DNA from 3 places in the Pseudarthrobacter sp. S3 genome. Region 1 is predicted to be linked to each of the others. Evidence: riboswitches for the same ligand, from Rfam matches in the RefSeq annotation. Region 1 holds a riboswitch; each other region holds the start of a gene.
What was found. A riboswitch is a leader RNA that binds a small molecule or an ion and turns the genes downstream of it on or off. The one in region 1 is predicted to bind thiamine pyrophosphate.
Positions count from the first base shown of each region.

Region 2: it holds a riboswitch for thiamine pyrophosphate, as region 1 does, so the genes downstream of both, thiO (glycine oxidase ThiO) here and thiC (phosphomethylpyrimidine synthase ThiC) in region 1, are expected to answer to the same signal.
Region 3: it holds a riboswitch for thiamine pyrophosphate, as region 1 does, so the genes downstream of both, ACQCSV_RS18865 (ECF transporter S component) here and thiC (phosphomethylpyrimidine synthase ThiC) in region 1, are expected to answer to the same signal.

Region 1 covers NZ_CP189583.1:2,607,102-2,612,667, forward strand. The annotation lists gene rimM (ribosome maturation factor RimM) at 1-91, opposite strand, end outside; gene ACQCSV_RS12525 (RNA-binding protein) at 203-445, opposite strand; gene rpsP (30S ribosomal protein S16) at 447-863, opposite strand; gene ACQCSV_RS12535 (hypothetical protein) at 1,076-1,513, opposite strand; gene ACQCSV_RS12540 (VOC family protein) at 1,627-2,502, opposite strand; TPP riboswitch at 2,657-2,764, shown strand; gene thiC (phosphomethylpyrimidine synthase ThiC) at 2,759-4,576, shown strand; gene ACQCSV_RS12550 (alpha/beta hydrolase) at 4,581-5,315, opposite strand; gene ffh (signal recognition particle protein) at 5,419-5,566, opposite strand, start outside.
Region 2 covers NZ_CP189583.1:2,953,715-2,959,280, reverse strand. The annotation lists gene ACQCSV_RS14130 (RNB domain-containing ribonuclease) at 1-1,056, opposite strand, end outside; gene thiE (thiamine phosphate synthase) at 1,121-1,897, opposite strand; TPP riboswitch at 1,925-2,044, shown strand; gene thiO (glycine oxidase ThiO) at 2,037-3,392, shown strand; gene thiS (sulfur carrier protein ThiS) at 3,389-3,625, shown strand; gene ACQCSV_RS14110 (thiazole synthase) at 3,630-4,445, shown strand; gene ACQCSV_RS14105 (4a-hydroxytetrahydrobiopterin dehydratase) at 4,518-4,844, shown strand; gene ACQCSV_RS14100 (hypothetical protein) at 4,899-5,201, opposite strand; gene ACQCSV_RS14095 (DUF3107 domain-containing protein) at 5,256-5,480, opposite strand; gene ACQCSV_RS14090 (TetR/AcrR family transcriptional regulator) at 5,532-5,566, opposite strand, start outside.
Region 3 covers NZ_CP189583.1:3,912,115-3,917,680, reverse strand. The annotation lists gene ACQCSV_RS18890 (Na+/H+ antiporter subunit E) at 1-162, shown strand, start outside; gene ACQCSV_RS18885 (monovalent cation/H+ antiporter complex subunit F) at 159-437, shown strand; gene mnhG (monovalent cation/H(+) antiporter subunit G) at 427-849, shown strand; gene ACQCSV_RS18875 (DUF4235 domain-containing protein) at 967-1,230, opposite strand; gene ACQCSV_RS18870 (heme-degrading domain-containing protein) at 1,272-1,814, opposite strand; TPP riboswitch at 1,871-2,012, shown strand; gene ACQCSV_RS18865 (ECF transporter S component) at 2,077-2,727, shown strand; gene ACQCSV_RS18860 (ABC transporter ATP-binding protein) at 2,727-4,367, shown strand; gene ACQCSV_RS18855 (energy-coupling factor transporter transmembrane component T family protein) at 4,364-5,158, shown strand; gene ACQCSV_RS18850 (UDP-N-acetylglucosamine 1-carboxyvinyltransferase) at 5,293-5,566, shown strand, end outside.

The sequences.
Region 1 (5,566 bases):
ACCGGTCCCCGGGAGCGTCGGTCAGCACCTGGACCGTCACTTCGCCGCGAATTCCATGCGGTTTTCCGATTCGTGCCACCTGAAGCTGCATCTGTTCCTCTGTCTGTGATCGTGCCCGGATTAGGCGATGTGGTGAAAGCACTCCGGCCCCTCCACCGTTGCTGGTGGAAGGGCCGGAGCAAAAACTGATGTTGCTGAGCGCTTAACGGCGGCGGTCGGTATCGACGACGTCGACCCTGACCGGTTCGCCGTCTGCCAGTGCTGCCACAACGGTGCGCAATGCCCGTGCGGTACGGCCCTGGCGGCCGATCACCCGTCCCAGGTCATCCTGATGAACACGAACCTCGAGGGTGTCCCCGCGGCGGTTGTTCTTCGAGCTGACCTTGACATCGTCAGGCGAATCAACGATTCCCCGGACAAGGTGTTCGAGCGCTTCTGCCAGCAATCTACTCAGCCTCGGTGGTCTCTGCTTCGGCCGGGGCCTCGGCTGCGTCAGACTGCTTTGACTTCTTGGTGATGGCTTCCGGGATAATCACGGAACCCTTCTCCGGGGCAACAAAGGCAACCTTCGGAGCTTTGGTCTTCAGGGTGCCTTCCTGGCCCGGGAGGCCCTTGAACTTCTGCCAGTCACCGGTGATCTTGAGGATCGCGGCAACCTGCTCGGACGGCTGCGCGCCGACGCCGAGCCAGTACTGGGCACGGTCCGTGTCAACCTCGATGTATGAGGGCTCTTCGGTGGGGTGGTACTTGCCGATCTCTTCGATGGCACGGCCGTCACGCTTGGAGCGTGCGTCCATGACGACGATGCGGTAGTACGGTGCGCGCATCTTGCCAAAGCGCTTAAGGCGAATCTTTACGGCCACTTTTGTGGTCACTCCTGTTTCAGAAAAGGGGTAAACCGACGTTCTGCACCCGTGGGGCGGGCCATACTTGAGGGTTCAAAGGACAGGATCCGGACGCGGAGAGAGGGGCCACGCAGATCGAGTACCTGTTTATTGTGCCAGATCAGCGGCCGGATTTCGACTTGACACGTCGGGATGGGGCAGCCGGTCGGACCCGGCGGGCCACGGCCGGCCTACGACGACCAGACGTAGACACCGGTGCGCGCGGCGTCATCGATCGAGTTCGCCAGCTCGGCGACCTTCTTGACGTACGTCCGGGCCTCGGCCACGCCGAAGGGCATGTCATCCTGGGCGGCCCACTTTTCAGCGACGTCATCCAGGACATTACCCTCCCCCTCAGTCTCATAACTGAGCAGGTCGGCCAGCGCACGCACCATGGCCGGCGGAACCCCGAGAAGGGAATCACTCGCCACGTCCACCATGGCCAGTTCATAGTCCGCGCCGCCGGCGTGCACCGCAGCACCGGCAAGATCGCCGAGCTGCTCGATTTCGAAATCGCTGATTCCGGGAATCCGCAGACCCTCGCCCGCCGGGGAGCCGCCCGCATCCAGGACGACGGCCCGCTTCAGCGCGGCATCGTGAGTGGAAACAAAAATTTCAGTGAAGCCCATGGGAACAGCCCTTATTCCGTCGACGGTGCGGCCCGGAAGGGCTGCATCAGGTGCCGCCCCGTCCGTTCAGAATCAGCCTAGTACAAGGCAGGCCGCTCTTTTGGCATCCGCACTCAGCGGACGGCGACACGGATATTGTTGCGCCACGGGTCCTCGAAGCGAAGCACGGCGCCCGTGTGGTGCGAGGCTACACCGGCGACCATCAGGCGGTCGGCGAGCGCTCCGACGTCATCCCCGGAAGGGACCTCGATGAGCACTTCGCCCAGGCCCAGGGTGTCCCTGCGGGGACCGGCTCCGCGGCTGTTCCAGACGTTCATGGCCATGTGGTGGTGATACCCGCCCGCCGAGACAAACAGCGCCTGCCCGTGCCAGCCGGCGGTCTTTTCGAAGCCCAGCGTGCCCACGTAGAAATCGTGCGCTGACTGGACGTCGCCCACCTGGAGGTGGACGTGGCCCACGCCGGCTTCGCTAGCCCGCTGGCCGGCCACGGATTCCTGGGTCAGGTGCTGCTCGAGGTAGCGCTGCGGCGGCAGTGCCCGGCTGTCCATCACTACAGCCTTCCCATTCCAGGACCAGTTTTCGCGGGGTCTGTCCCAGTACAGTTCGATGCCGTTGCCTTCGGGGTCATTGAAGTAGAAGGCCTCGCTGACGAGGTGGTCGGCGCTGCCGGTGAAAGACCGGGGTTCGTATTGGGCCGCAGAGGCCACCGTGGCAGCCAGCGATGCCTGGTTGTCAAAGAGCAGCGCGGTGTGGAACAGCCCGGCCTCTCCCCTGCCAGGAAGGATCAGCGAAGGGGCGGCCGCGAGATGGACGAGCGGGCGTTGAAGGCGGCCAAGGTAGACGCCGCCGTCCTCTTCGGCCACAACCTCCAGGCCGAGTGCGCGCTGGTAATAGTCGGTCATCAGCTTCATGTCGCCCACCTTGAGCATGACGGTGCCCATGGAGAGGTCGGCGGGAAGGAGATCCCGGCTGGTGGCTTCTGCAGTCATTGAACGCTCCCGGTCCGTTGGCCTTCGGGGCGAAGGCGGCCATGCCACTAATTTACTTGAAGCTTCAATTTAATTCAAGTGGTTGGAGGGGCAGATTGCGACCCCGGTCCCGTGATTGCCGTCACCTGGCCGCCCTCGGCCTGTGGTAGTTTCGAGTTGACCACACGGGAGCCCTTGTAAGGGCTGAGATCGGGCTGACGCTGCCTGCGACCGTTGAACCTGTCCGGGTAATGCCGGCGAAGGAAGTGAGTATTCATTGAATACACAAGAAACACAGCTGATCCCTGCCCAAACTGACGCCGACCAGGATCAAACGTTCCAGCCTGAAACCCAGTCACTGAAGTCCCACTCACTGGCGTTCATCACTGATGACGCCACCGGAATCCGGGTTCCCGTGACCGAGATCGCACTGGAACCGTCGCCGAACGGCTCGGCGAACGGGCCTTTCCGGACCTACCGCACGGCCGGGCCGGGCAGCGATCCGGTGGTGGGCCTTAACCCGTTCCGCTCGGAGTGGATCACCGCCCGCGGCGACACCGAGCCCTACAGCGGACGGGAACGGAACCTGCTCGACGACGGCAAGTCGGCCGTGCGGCGCGGCGCAGCCTCTGCGGAGTGGAAGGGGGCACAGCCGGTGCCCCGCCGCGCCGTCGACGGCCGGAACGTCACCCAGATGCACTACGCACGGCAGGGTGTGGTGACCACGGAGATGCAGTTCGTTGCCCTTCGCGAGAACTGCGACGTGGAGCTTGTCCGAAGCGAAGTCGCTGCCGGCCGCGCCATCATCCCCAACAACATCAACCACCCGGAATCCGAACCGATGATTATCGGCAAGGCGTTCCTGGTCAAGATCAACGCAAATATCGGCAACTCCGCGGTGACCAGCTCCATTGCCGAGGAAGTGGACAAACTCCAGTGGGCCACCCAGTGGGGCGCCGATACGGTGATGGACCTCTCCACCGGCGATGACATCCACACCACGCGGGAATGGCTCATCCGCAACTCCCCCGTGCCCATCGGCACGGTGCCCATCTACCAGGCCTTGGAGAAGGTCAATGGCGAGGCCAACGCACTGACGTGGGAAATCTTCCGGGACACCGTCATTGAGCAGTGCGAGCAGGGCGTGGACTACATGACTATCCACGCCGGTGTGCTGCTGCGTTACGTGCCGCTGACGGCCAACCGCGTCACCGGCATCGTCTCAAGGGGCGGTGCGATCATGGCGGGCTGGTGCCTGGCCCACCACCAGGAAAACTTCCTCTACACGCACTTCGACGAGCTGTGCGAGATCTTCGCCAAGTACGACGTCGCGTTCTCCCTGGGCGACGGACTGCGCCCGGGAGCCACCGCGGACGCCAACGATGCCGCCCAGTTTGCGGAGCTGGACACGCTCGCGGAGCTTACGCAGCGGGCGTGGGAATTCGATGTGCAGGTCATGGTGGAGGGTCCCGGGCATGTCCCGTTCCACCTGGTGCGCGAGAACGTGGAACGCCAGCAGGAGCTCTGCAAGGGCGCCCCGTTCTACACACTGGGGCCGCTGGTCACGGACATTGCCCCGGGCTACGACCACATCACGTCCGCCATCGGCGCCACCGAAATCGCCCGGTACGGCACCGCCATGCTTTGTTACGTCACGCCCAAGGAGCACCTTGGCCTGCCGAACAAGGACGACGTGAAGACCGGGGTGATCACCTACAAGATCGCCGCCCATGCAGCCGACCTCGCCAAGGGCCACCCCGGCGCCCATGAACGGGACGACGCCCTGTCCAAGGCCCGGTTCGAGTTCCGCTGGCGCGACCAGTTCGCGCTGTCCCTGGACCCCGTCACGGCGGAGGCCTTCCATGACGAGACTCTGCCCGCCGAACCGGCCAAAACCGCACACTTCTGTTCCATGTGCGGCCCGAAGTTCTGCTCCATGAAGATCAGCCAGGACATCAGGGACGAATACGGTTCCGCAGATTCGCAGGCGGCCATCGCCGAGGCCTACAGCGGGATGCGCGAAAAGAGTGCGGAGTTCCTGGCCGCCGGCGGGAAGGTCTACCTCCCGGAGCTTCGGATTCCGGCCGGGAGCTGACGGCTCAGGAAGCCTGAACCGAGCGTGACCTGCCTACGGCGGCGATGAACGACCGGATGGCACGGTCACCTTCGACAGAGTCCTGGGGCCGGTGTCCTCCCGCAGCAATGCGGTGCAGGGCACCGGTTTCCTGCAGATATCCGGCGATCTCCTCGTAGAGCGGTTCCCAGCCGCCCGTCAGGACCATGGTGGGGACGCCCGGAACAATATGCAGCGGGGCCTCCCAGGACGGCGCCTGCAACCGGAGCCGGCGCGCCGACCGTTTTTCCTCCGGCGTGGCGGGCTCCTGCAGGTCTGCCGCGAACATTCTCCGCACGAACTCACGCTGGAAATCATCATCACTGAGTTGGTGCCGGGCATCGAACAGCGGTTGCATCAGCGCCCTGTGAGCAGACGTGGCCGGCTGTTCGGCGGTCAGAGACAAGCACGCCGGTTCAATCAGCGTCAGGGAAAACACCAGATCGGGGCGATCGACGGCGGCCATCATGGCCGCAATGGCACCCTCGGCGTGGGCCACAACATGGCCGCCGGCGGCACCGCGGCCGTCATCGGCCAGAGAGCTCAGGATGATGGCGGTGTCTTCGGCGAACGAGGACTCCAGGGGCTCAGCAACGGGGTCAAAGCCGTGCCGCCGCAGGAACAGGGCGTCGTACGTCAGCGCCATCCCGTGCTGACGCGTCCACGCCGCCGCACCGAAAGGTCCGGCGCCGTGCACGAACACTACCCGCTGTTTGAACATGACCCAACCCTATTCCACGGCGCCGACATCCCGATTGGGCAGCAGTATGTGTCGGCGTGAGTGCTCAACACAACACCTGCAGCTACCCGGCCCGGCGGGGTGGTTACTTGCCGAGGAACTTGTCGAATCCCTTGGGCAGGTTCAACTGCGAAGGGTCGAAGTCGCCACCCTGCTGGCCGAACGACGCCCCCGTGGGGAGAGCTTTCGCCGCGCCGGCCCGACGGGCTTCGGCGTCCTTGAGCTCCTGGGCA
Region 2 (5,566 bases), 350 kb from region 1:
CGGTGCTGTGGTGTGGGCATAGGCGGCGCCGATGGCGGACTGGACGGCGTCGTCCGGGACGGTGCCGTCAAACGCCGTGTAGCTGGCGCCGCGGAACAGCATGCCGGCGGAGTGCAGGATGGCCAGTTGCCGGGGCACTGTCGGATCAAGGCTGCGGAGGTATTCGCCGTAGCTGATTTTGCCGTCCCACGGCTTGCCCAAGGCCTCGGTCTGGAGGCGGAAGTGGCGCAGTGAGCGCTCGTCCGGCGCCGGCATGGTGCGCAGGATGCCAACTTTTCCCGCCAACATGAGGTTCGCCGCCGACATTCCGGTCATCAGGGAAATCTGGGCGTTCCAGTCCTCCACCGGAAGCTGCGGTGCCGCGGCAATCCGGTAGCCGCCGTCGGGCAGTTGCACGATTTCCTGCTCAGGCATGTTCAGGCTGGCGCCGCCACGCTGCCGCTCCAGTTCAACCCGTTTGAGCCCCACTTCCTTCAGGAGCTGCAGCACGGGAGCGGGCGTCCCGGCGTCGAGTTCGGCCTGGACTCCCTTGTAGCTCAGCTTGGCCCTGCTGCGGATGGTGGCCCTGCGGATACTCACCGTGGAGACCTGTGCGGTGTTGTCCAGCCCGAACTCCCACACGTAGGCGGAACAAAGCTGCCCGGCCAGGAGGCTGCCGGCTCCTTCGCTGATGACCTCAGGGTGCAGCGGGATCCGGCCGTCCGGGGCGTAGAACGTTTGGCCGCGGCGCCGGGTCTCTGCATCCAGCACGCCGCCGGGGCGGACAAAGGACGGCACATCAGCGATGGCATAGAGCACGCGGTAGCCAGCGTCCGCGCGCTCGATGAACAGCGCCTGGTCCAGGTCAGTGGAGGACGCCGGATCGATGGTGAGGAAGTCCACCTCTGTCAGGTCAGCGCCCGGCAACTCGTGTGCGGCCACCGCCGCTTCCGCGTCCCGGACCGCCTCCGCCGGGTAGGTTCCGGGAAGTTCCAGCTCGGTCCGCAGGGCGCTCAGTGCCGCCGCGAGCTCGTTGGTCTGCTCGTGGACATTGGGGGCCAACCGATGATGTGACACGAAAATCAGGTTAGCCCGATTTGCATGGATCGTGCACGCCCACGGTCCGCCACGCGGGGAATTGTCAGGATGCGCCTGCGTCCAGGGCCGCCACGAGTGCTGCAGCCGCCGCTGCGGGATCGGGGGCCTCGGTGATGGCACGCACCACCACAATCCTGCCGGCACCGGCCTCCACTACCTGCTCCACGTTGCCAAGATCGATGCCTCCGATGGCAAACCAGGGCAAGGTGGCCTGGGCGCCGCCGGCAGCGCGGACTGCTTCGGCAGCGTACCGCACCAGCTCAAGGCCGACGCCGGCCCGGCCGGGCTTGGTGGGAGTGGCCCAGACCGGTCCGACGCAGAAGTAGTCCAGGCCGCGTTCGGACGTCAGCCCGCCGGACAGCCGGATGGCGCCTTCGATCTGTTCGGCGGTGTGCGTGGACAGCCCGACCGCTGTGGGTGCCCCAAGCAGGGCGCGGGCGGAAGCGACCGGCAGGTCTTTTTGCCCGATGTGGAAGACGGGGGCGCCGGACAGCATAGCGACATCTGCACGGTCATTGACGGCCCATAACTTTGCGTGGCGTTCGGCCGCGGCCTGAAGCACGGCCAGCAGCTCCAGCTCCTCCGCCGCCTCGATCGCCTTGTCGCGGAGCTGGATGATGTCGACGCCGCCGGCAAAAGCCGCGTCCACAAACTCGCCAAAGTCGCCGCGGTCACGGCGTGAGTCGGTGCAGAGGTACAGCCGGGCGCTGTGCGGGAGGCCCGGGCCTATGCCGCCGGTGGGATCTGTTGAGATCGAGGATTCGGGTGTGGAAGAGCTGGCTGAGGGCGTGCCTGCAGCGGCGAAGGATTGCGAGTTCATGGAAACCAGCCTAATTCCCCTAAACTGGGCAGGTACTGCGGGAGCCCGTTGCAGCCGTCACAAAGCGGCCGGGCTGAGAGGGCGTCAGAGCCGACCGCTTGACCTGATCCGGCTAGTACCGGCGTAGGGAAGGAACCATATGCCCCCCGCAATAAGCAGCCCGCCTGAGACTGCATCATTCCGACCGGACCCGGTGCTGCTCGCCGACGTGGCGGTCATCGGCGGTGGAGTCATCGGCCACGCCATAGCCTGGGAGGCCCGGCGGTCCGGCCGTTCCGTTGTGCTGATCGATGACGCGCCCGGGAGAGGCGCCAGCTGGGCAGCCGCCGGCATGCTGGCACCTGTAAGCGAACTCCACTATCAGGAGGGAGACCTCCTGGAGCTGATGCTTGCATCCTCCGGCCTGTGGCCCGGTTTCGCGGCAGACCTCGCCCTGGCAGGGGCTGGCGAGACCGGATACCTGACGACGCCGACCCTCGCCATCGGCGCGGACGCCGCGGACCGCAGGGCGCTGATGGACCTCCGGGCCGTACAGCAGGCCAGCGGCCTGGTGGTGGAACCCCTGACTGTCCGTGAGGCCAGGTCCAGGGAATCCCTGCTCAGCCCGGCCATCTCCTGTGCCCTGGACATCCCCGCAGACCATCAGGTGGATCCACGGAAGCTGGTGGCGTGCCTCCAGGAAGTCCTGGCCGTCCACGAACCGGGAGCAGAAACCGCCGTGGCCGGTGCCCGCGGGGGATTCGCCGTTGACCAGCGGGCCGCTGCCGTTCTTTGGGAGGACGGACGCATCTGCGGCGTGGCGCTCGCTGACGGCGGAACTGTCCACGCCGGGGAGACGATTGTGGCCAACGGATTGGCGGCGGGGTCGCTGGAAGGCCTGCCTGCTGGGCTGCACCTGCCCCTGCGACCCGTCTACGGTGACATCCTGCGCCTTGCTGTTCCGGAGCACCTGCGTCCGCTCCTCACCTCGACAGTCCGCGGAATAGTCCATGGTGTGCCGGTCTACATCGTTCCCAGAGGGGACGGCACGGTGGTGATCGGGGCGACGCAACGGGAGGACGCGCTCGCCGGGACAGGCGATGGTGCTGTCTCGGCCGGCGGCGTCTACCAGTTGCTGCGTGACGCCCAGGTCCTGGTGCCGGCCGTCTCGGAGCTTGAACTCCTGGAATGCACGGCACGGGCAAGGCCGGCGACCCCGGACAACGCGCCGCTCCTGGGCCGCGTACCGGTTTCCGCACCAGGAACGGGAAACCAGGAGAGCATGGAGAACATTGCCGGGCTGATTATTGCCACCGGGTTCTTCCGTCACGGAGTGCTCCTTGCTCCGGCGGCGGCAGCGATCTGCCGGGAATTGCTCGACGGCCGGACGGATCCTCGTTGGTGGGCGCTCAACCCGGCGCGCTTTTCAAGACAGCACCGCACAACCGGCACACAGTCCCCACCCAAGGACATCAGCAACATGAAGGACCTCGACCCTCAGAAGGAATCAGCATGAACATCACCCTCAACGGCTCGCGCCATTCCGTGGCGGACGACGCCTCCATCACCACCCTTATCAGTCAGATCACAGGCCGCCCCCTCGCAGCCAACGGTCAGGCGACAGACGGGCAGAAACTCGGCGTCGCCGTCGCCCATAACTCCGAAGTAGTACCCCGCAGCCAGTGGTTCGTCACGGCGCTCGCCGAAGGTGACGACGTCGAACTGGTCACAGCAGTCCAGGGAGGCTGACACCATGACAGTAACTAGCAACATCAGCTCACAGAACCTGCCCGAAGCCGCTGACAGGCTGATGATCGACGGCTTCGAGCTCGGCTCCCGCCTCATCATGGGCACCGGGGGAGCCCCGAGCCTCGACGGGTTGGGCGCTGCCCTGCTGGCGTCCGGAACCGAACTGACCACCGTGGCCATGAGGCGCTATTCGCCAGCCGAATCGGGGTCCCTTTTCCAGCTCCTGGTGGACCACGGGATCCGGATCCTGCCCAACACTGCAGGCTGCTTCACCGCCCGGGACGCGGTTATGACGGCGGAACTCGCCCGCGAAGCGCTGGAAACCGACTGGCTCAAGCTGGAAGTCATCGCCGATGAACAGACCCTGCTGCCGGACGCCGTGGAGCTGGTGGACGCCACGGAACAGCTTGTAAACCGCGGCTTCAAAGTGTTTGCCTACACCAACGATGACCCGGTCCTGGCCCTGCGGCTGGAAAACCTGGGTGCTACCGCGGTTATGCCGCTCGGAGCGCCCATCGGCACCGGCCTGGGAATCCTGAATCCACACAACATCGAACTGATCGTCTCGCGCGCCTCGGTGCCCGTGGTGCTGGACGCAGGCATCGGCACGGCATCCGACGCCGCACTGGCCATGGAACTTGGCTGTGACGCCGTGCTGCTGGCGACCGCGGTCACGCGTGCGCAGAACCCGGCACTCATGGGGGAGGCCTTCAAACACGCCGTCATCGCCGGTAGGCTGGCGAAAGCGGCCGGCAGGATTCCGCGCCGCGAGCACGCTTTGGCGTCATCGGCCATGGAAGGCCGGGCAGAGTTTCTCTAGGCCTTCTCCTCCAGGCCGGGCGCCGTCGGCAAAGGCCGCGGCGGGCTCACCAGACGAGCCAAGGAGGCCGCCATGGCCGGCAAGCATGACACACTCACACGCGAGCGGGTCGAGGCCGTCCTCGCCGCGCTGCCTGGCTGGCAGTACCGGCAGGGCGGGCTCGTTGCTGTCTATAAGACGCCGACGGCGGCCGCTGCACTCGAGCTGATTGCCGCCGTCGGACGCCTGGCCGAAGACCAGAACCACCACCCGGACCTTGACTGGCGCTACAACAAGGTCCATCTCCGCTATACGTCCCACGACGCCGGCGGCGAGGCCACTGAACGGGATGCCACTGCGGCGGCGGCCGTGAGTGCTGCTGCCGCCCGGCTCGGTGCTACTGCCCAGCCGGTGGCTTAAAGGACGGTGACCACCACCCTGCTGGGTGGTGGTCACCGTTCTATAAGAAATTGCCTACAATTTGAGCGCCTGCGTCAGCCGCTGAGTATCGTGGCCTTCGCGGATCCGCCCGAGGTAGATGACCGTCCCGATGGCAGCGACGGTGCCCAGCGCCATGGGCAGGACCCAGGGAATCCACGTCAGGCCCGGCTGGTAGCCGAATCCTGCCGCGATAAATATGATCCAGCTGACCGCACCCACCGCAACGGCAACCCCTGCGGGCAACCCCGTCCCATACCGGGTGTGGCGCTTGTCATTGGCCCAGACAATAAAACCTGCGGCCGCTGCGACCAGGACAACGATGGTCAGCGAAAGCATCTAATCTCCTCGGAAAGCAGCGGCCAACCGCCAAGGCGGCCAGCTGCGGATCTGCTAGAACTGGCCGAAACCGACCTTGCGGGCCTCTTCGGCGCCGATTTCCACGTAGCCCAGGGCGTTGCCGGGAATGATGATGATGCGGCCCTTGTCGTCCTTGAGGCGGAGTTCGGTGCCTTTGGTGATGGCTTCTTCAACAACCGTGGCTACAGTGTCTGCATCCTGAGCCGATTCCAGGACGATTTCGCGGCCAATGTTCTGAATGCCGATCTTAATTTCCAACAGGGGGCCTCCCAGCCAATCAAAGTTTCTTTGGGTTCTCTTATTTGTAGTCTAGGACTCTTTGGGGAAGCGAGAGATTCCGCGCC
Region 3 (5,566 bases), 1.3 Mb from region 1:
GACCGGTCAACGTCCACCTTGTACCTCCACGGGCTCAACGTCAGCAGCCCGGAAGAGGTCGCGAACCTGCGCAGGGAAGTCCGCTCGATCGAGGCGGACCTGATCAGGATCATGGGTTCCCGCGAAGAACTCGAAGCAATCCGGCAGGAGGCCGCAGCATGATGCAGACCGTTCTGGCTGTTACGGCAGTCATTCTTTCGCTGGCAGCGGCGGGAGCCATCATCAGGATCTCCCGCGGCCCGTCGCTGCTGGACAGGGTGCTGGCCTCCGACGTCCTGCTTGCGATCCTCGGCGCGGCCCTGTGTATCGATATGGCCGTCAACCGGCACCTGAACAACCTGATGCTGCTGGTGGCGCTGTCCATTGTCGGCTTCATCGGGTCAGTGACAGTTGCGCGCTTTGTGGCCGACCGTCGGGAGCAAGCCAATGAATCCTGAGGCCGGCGTGGTTGATAACGTCATCGATACCGTGTCGGCGGTGTTCCTGCTGGTGGGTGCCCTCATGTCCCTCGCCGCCGCCGTCGGACTGCTCCGCTTTCCGGACCTGCTCAGCCGCATGCACGCGGCCACCAAGCCCCAGGTGCTGGGGCTGTTCCTGCTCCTTGCGGCCATCGGCCTGCAGATGCGCACCTGGTGGGTGTGGCCCGCGCTGCTCGTGGCCTGGATTTTCCAGCTGCTGACCGTGCCGGTTTCTGCCCACATGGTGGGCCGCGCCGGGTACCGCACCAAGCACCTGCACCGCGAGCTGCTCAGCTCCGATGAACTCGACGCCGTGGTTCAGAAGGCGGCACAATCCGCCCGGGATGACTCCTCCCGGGATGAAGCGGACGACGGCGGCCGGCGGGGCTGAGCCTCATTCGTCGATGCTAGTGTTCCGCCCCGCGCGCGAGTTTTTGTCCAGATAACACGGCGTCAGTGCCGGTTGGAGGCCTTTAGCTGGACAAAAACTCATGGGTTGGTGGTGCGCTTAGACGATGTCCTGGGACTTGGCGAAGCGGGTAATGGCCCGCTGTGTGCCGCGGTTGGCCAGCACCTGGATGATGGTGCTGACCGAGGCCGAAATAAGCGCGAACGTCAGCGCCGAGCGGAGGCTCGTGGGGGTGTCTTCATCCTTGCCGGTGGGAGGCTTCCGGCCCGTGGACTTTTCCCACACGGTATTGACCATCTTGGTGCCGACGAATCCGGCGCCGAGGCTGATTGCAGTGCCGAGCAGCTTGATGAACAGGTTCATTCGTTGAACTCCTTGTGAGCGGATCCGGGACTGCCTTTAGCCTAACCCGGCCGCATCGACTCCAGAATCTCCCGCAGGGCCTCCACCACGAGATCATGGTCCTGCTGTTGGGGCAGGCCCGAGACCGTCACCGTGGCTACGGCACCCACGCCGGTGACGTAGACCGGGAAGCAGCCGCCGTGGGCCGCGTAGACGGTTTCGTCGTACCAGCCGTGGTCCTCGATCCGGCCGCCGTGCAGCCGGCCGCGGAGGCCCACCAGCAACGACGGGATCTCATACCTGGCGGCGGTGCGCTGCTTCGCCCGGATCCAGTGCTCGTTGTCGGGGGTGGCCCCGTCCAGGGCAACATGGAAAAGGACCTGGTCACCCTTCGTGATGTCGATCGCGATAGGCAGCTGGCGCGATTTGCCGAGCTCCACCAGCAGCAGCCCCAGGTTGAGGGAATCATCCCTGGTGAAATGGGGAAACTGCAGCTCGCTGACCTCGCCCTCGATGCGGGCGATCAGGGCCTCCAGCAGCCCCGCCGGCTGGGGCACCGTCGCATCGGGATTGAACGCAGTCACAGTCGGGTTGTTGGCAGTCATGGCCCACAATCTACCCCGCCCGCGGTGTAAACTGGAGCACGCCCATCAGGGCAGATTTATTACGACAGGGGAGCGCCGCCGTCGGACATCACTGGCATTGCCAGGGACCCGCAGGCCGGCGCTGAGAGTGCGGACAGCCGCAGACCCTCGAACCTGATCCGGTTAGTACCGGCGCAAGGGAGTCGAGTTCTCGAAGGGTCCGGCAACGGCGGCAGCGCCGCTTACCGGGGCACTTTCCCCTCCTGTTCCTCAGGAGGACAATATGACAACTGCAGCATTCAAAAAGACCGGCAATACCTGGCGTGTTGTGGACATCGTGGTGGCGGCGCTCATCGCCATCACCGGCGGCGTGATCTTCTGGGCGTGGTCCCAAGCCGCCGGCATCGTTTCCGCACCGATGAATGCCGTTTACCCCCCGCTGACCGGCCTGATCGCCGGCGGCTGGATGATCCCGGCAGTGCTGGGCATGCTCATCATCCGCAAACCCGGCGCGGCGCTCTTCTGCGAAACTGTGGCCGCCACCGGCGAACTCATCATGGGCTCGCAGTACGGCGCCACGGTGCTGATCTCCGGACTCCTCCAGGGCCTGGGCGCCGAACTGGTGTTCTTCCTGCTGGTGTACGGCAACTTCCGGTTCAAATCCTCCCTGCACCAGAAATACAACCTCATCGCCGCTCTACTTGCCGGTGCCGGGGCGGGGCTGTTCTGCGGCCTCAACGACTCGTTTCTGCCGTGGGGCTGGAATATCGCCTACGAGCCGGGCGACAAGCTCGCCTACATCGTGTTCTGCACCATCTCCGGCGCGGTGATTGCGGGCGCGCTGTCCTGGATCGCCACGCGCGGCCTGGCCAAGACCGGTGTGCTGAGCTCGTTCGCGTCCCGGAAGGCAGCGTCGGAGCCCGCCTTCAACTGATGACCGCTTCCGACGCCGGCGCTTCCGGAGTGCGCCCCGCCACGGTATCCGCCCGTGGCTGGGGCTGGCGGCATGCCGGCCGTTCCGCCCCCGCCGTCCATGGGCTCGACCTCGACATCGCTCCCGGCGAGCGGGTGCTGCTGCTGGGCCCGTCGGGCGCGGGCAAGTCAACGCTGCTGCACGCGCTCGCGGGGGTGCTGGGGGATGAAGGAGACGACGCCGACGAAACCGGTTCGCTGCTGATCGACGGGGTGGTTCCCCGCGGGCAGCGCGGCCGCTCAGGCCTGATGCAGCAAGACCCCGAAACGCAGGTAGTTCTGTCGCGCCTGGGTGACGACGTCGCCTTCGGCGCCGAGAACCTCGCCGTTCCACGGGACGAGATCTGGCGGCGCGTCCATGAAGCGCTCGACGACGTCGGGCTGCGAAGTACCGGGGCCGGCGCTGTTTTGAACGCCAATGGCACTGGTGTGGACGCCGACGGCGGGCCAGGTGCCGCCGGGCTCCCGCTGGACCACCCGACGTCGGCTCTGTCCGGCGGACAGAAACAGCGTCTGGCGCTGGCCGGGATCCTCGCGATGCGGCCCGGGCTGATCCTGCTGGATGAGCCCACCGCGAACCTGGATCCCGCCGGCGTGCTGGAAGTCCGGGACGCTGTGGGCCGCTGCCTGGACAAAACCGGCGCCACACTCGTTGTGGTGGAACACCGCGTGTCCGTCTGGAAGGACCTGGTTGACCGGATTGTGGTGCTCCAGCCGGGCTCCGCTGCGGGCTCCGCAGGAAGTTTGGCCGCTACATCCGCTGTCCTCCTGGACGGGCCGCCGGATCAGGTGCTCGCGGACGCACGGGACATGCTGATCGGTGCGGGCGTCTGGGTGCCGGGGTATGTTCCGGCAACCCGGAGCCGCGCGTCCGCAGGCTCCGGTGAGCTGCTGCTGGCCGCCGCGGACCTGGCAGTCTCCCGTGAGCGTCCGCGGCGCCGCGGCTTCCGGACCATCCCACCGGTGCCGGTGCAGCAGGGCATCACAGCCCAGGTCCGTTCCGGCCACGCACTCACCATCACGGGGCCCAACGGCGCCGGGAAGTCAACGTTTGCGCTGACGCTCGCCGGATTGCTGGCGCCGGTGGCCGGGAAGGTGGCTGCCGCCGTCGAGCTTTCCGCGGGCGCCGGGATCGATCCGTTCAAATGGAAAGCCCACCAACTGATTTCCCGCATCGGAACCGTGTTCCAGGAGCCCGAGCACCAGTTCGTTACCGGCCGGGTGCTGGACGAACTGATGTTCGGTCCGCGGCATCTGGGCCATGGCGAGGAGCGGGTCGAAGAGCTGCTGGAACGGCTGCGCCTGACGCACCTGGTGGAAGCCAATCCGTACACACTGTCCGGCGGCGAAAAGCGGCGCCTGTCGGTGGCCACCGTCCTGGCGGCCCACCCGCGTGTGCTGGTGCTGGACGAGCCGACGTTCGGCCAGGACGCCAACACCTGGGCCGAGCTCGCATCGTTCCTTTCCGAACTGCTGGACGCCGGGACCTCCGTAGTTTCCGTGACCCACGACCAGGAATTCAGCGCCGTCCTGGGCGGGGCCGAACTGCGGCTTGGCCCGGCCTCACGCGGCGGCGCCCGCCAGGAAGCGGGTGCGGCATGAGGGATGCCCTGACTCTCCGCGGCAACCAGGCACCGCTGACGCGCGCCAACCCGTTGGCCAAGTTCGCCGTCGTTTTCCTCATCACGCTGGTGCTGGCGCTCTCCATCGACTGGGTGTCCGCCTCGGTGGCGATTGCGGCGGAACTGGCGCTCTTACCGCTGGCTGGCCTTACCCTGCGCCTGTTGTGGCAGCGCGGCTGGCCGCTCATCATCGCGGCAGCCCTGGGCGGCTGGAGCACAGCGATCGTCGCGGCCGATAGCGGCGCTGTACTGCTCGACGTCGGGATCTGGTCCATCAGCGAAGGCTCCCTGCAGCTGGGAATTGGCTTCATGCTGCGCGGCCTCGCGATAGCACTGCCGGCGATCCTCCTTATGACGTGCACAGACCCCACTGACCTCGCGGATGCGCTGGCACAGCGAGCCCGGTTGCCGCACCGGTTTGTCCTCGGCACGCTGGCCGCGATGCGCCTGGTGGGACTTTTGGCCGAGGAGTGGCAGACCATCGGCATGGCGCGGCGGGCCCGCGGGGTGGGCTCGCAGGGCACCCTGCTGCAACGGCTGCGGGCTACCCTCGGGCAGAGCTTTGGGCTCCTGGTCCAGGCCATCCGCCGCGCATCCCGTCTGGCCGTCACCATGGAAGCGCGCGGTTTTGGCACCGGGCAGCGGACGTGGGCCCGGGAATCCACCTATTCGGCGCTGGACGCCTGGGTGCTGGCGGGAGGAGTGCTGATCGCGGCGGCGGCCGTGGTTGCCGCGGCCGCGATGGGGACCTGGAACTTCGTCTGGCGTTAGCTCGATCCTGCGGGGGCGTCCTGCCTGCAGTGTGCGGTGTATCGAATATCGCATGGGGCGGGTATTTCTGCCGCCGCGCCGTGACTTGAGAGCCAAATACTCTGGCATTAGCTCATTTGTGATATTTCTTGTATATGATTCAGAAAACCGCCGAGCATATCGCCGCCACACTCAGGGACGCCCGGACCGAGAAAGGCTGGACCCAGGGCCAGCTCGCGGGCGCGCTGGGAACCAGCCAAAGCGCCGTCGCCCGGATGGAGCAGGGCAAGCAGAACCTGAGCCTGAAGATGATCCAGCGGCTCGAAGGAATTCTGGACCGCAGCATCGTCAAAGTGGGCAAACCACAGATGACGCACCTGCGGATTGAGGGCGGCCGCACCCTGTCCGGGGCGGTGGATGTGAACAGCA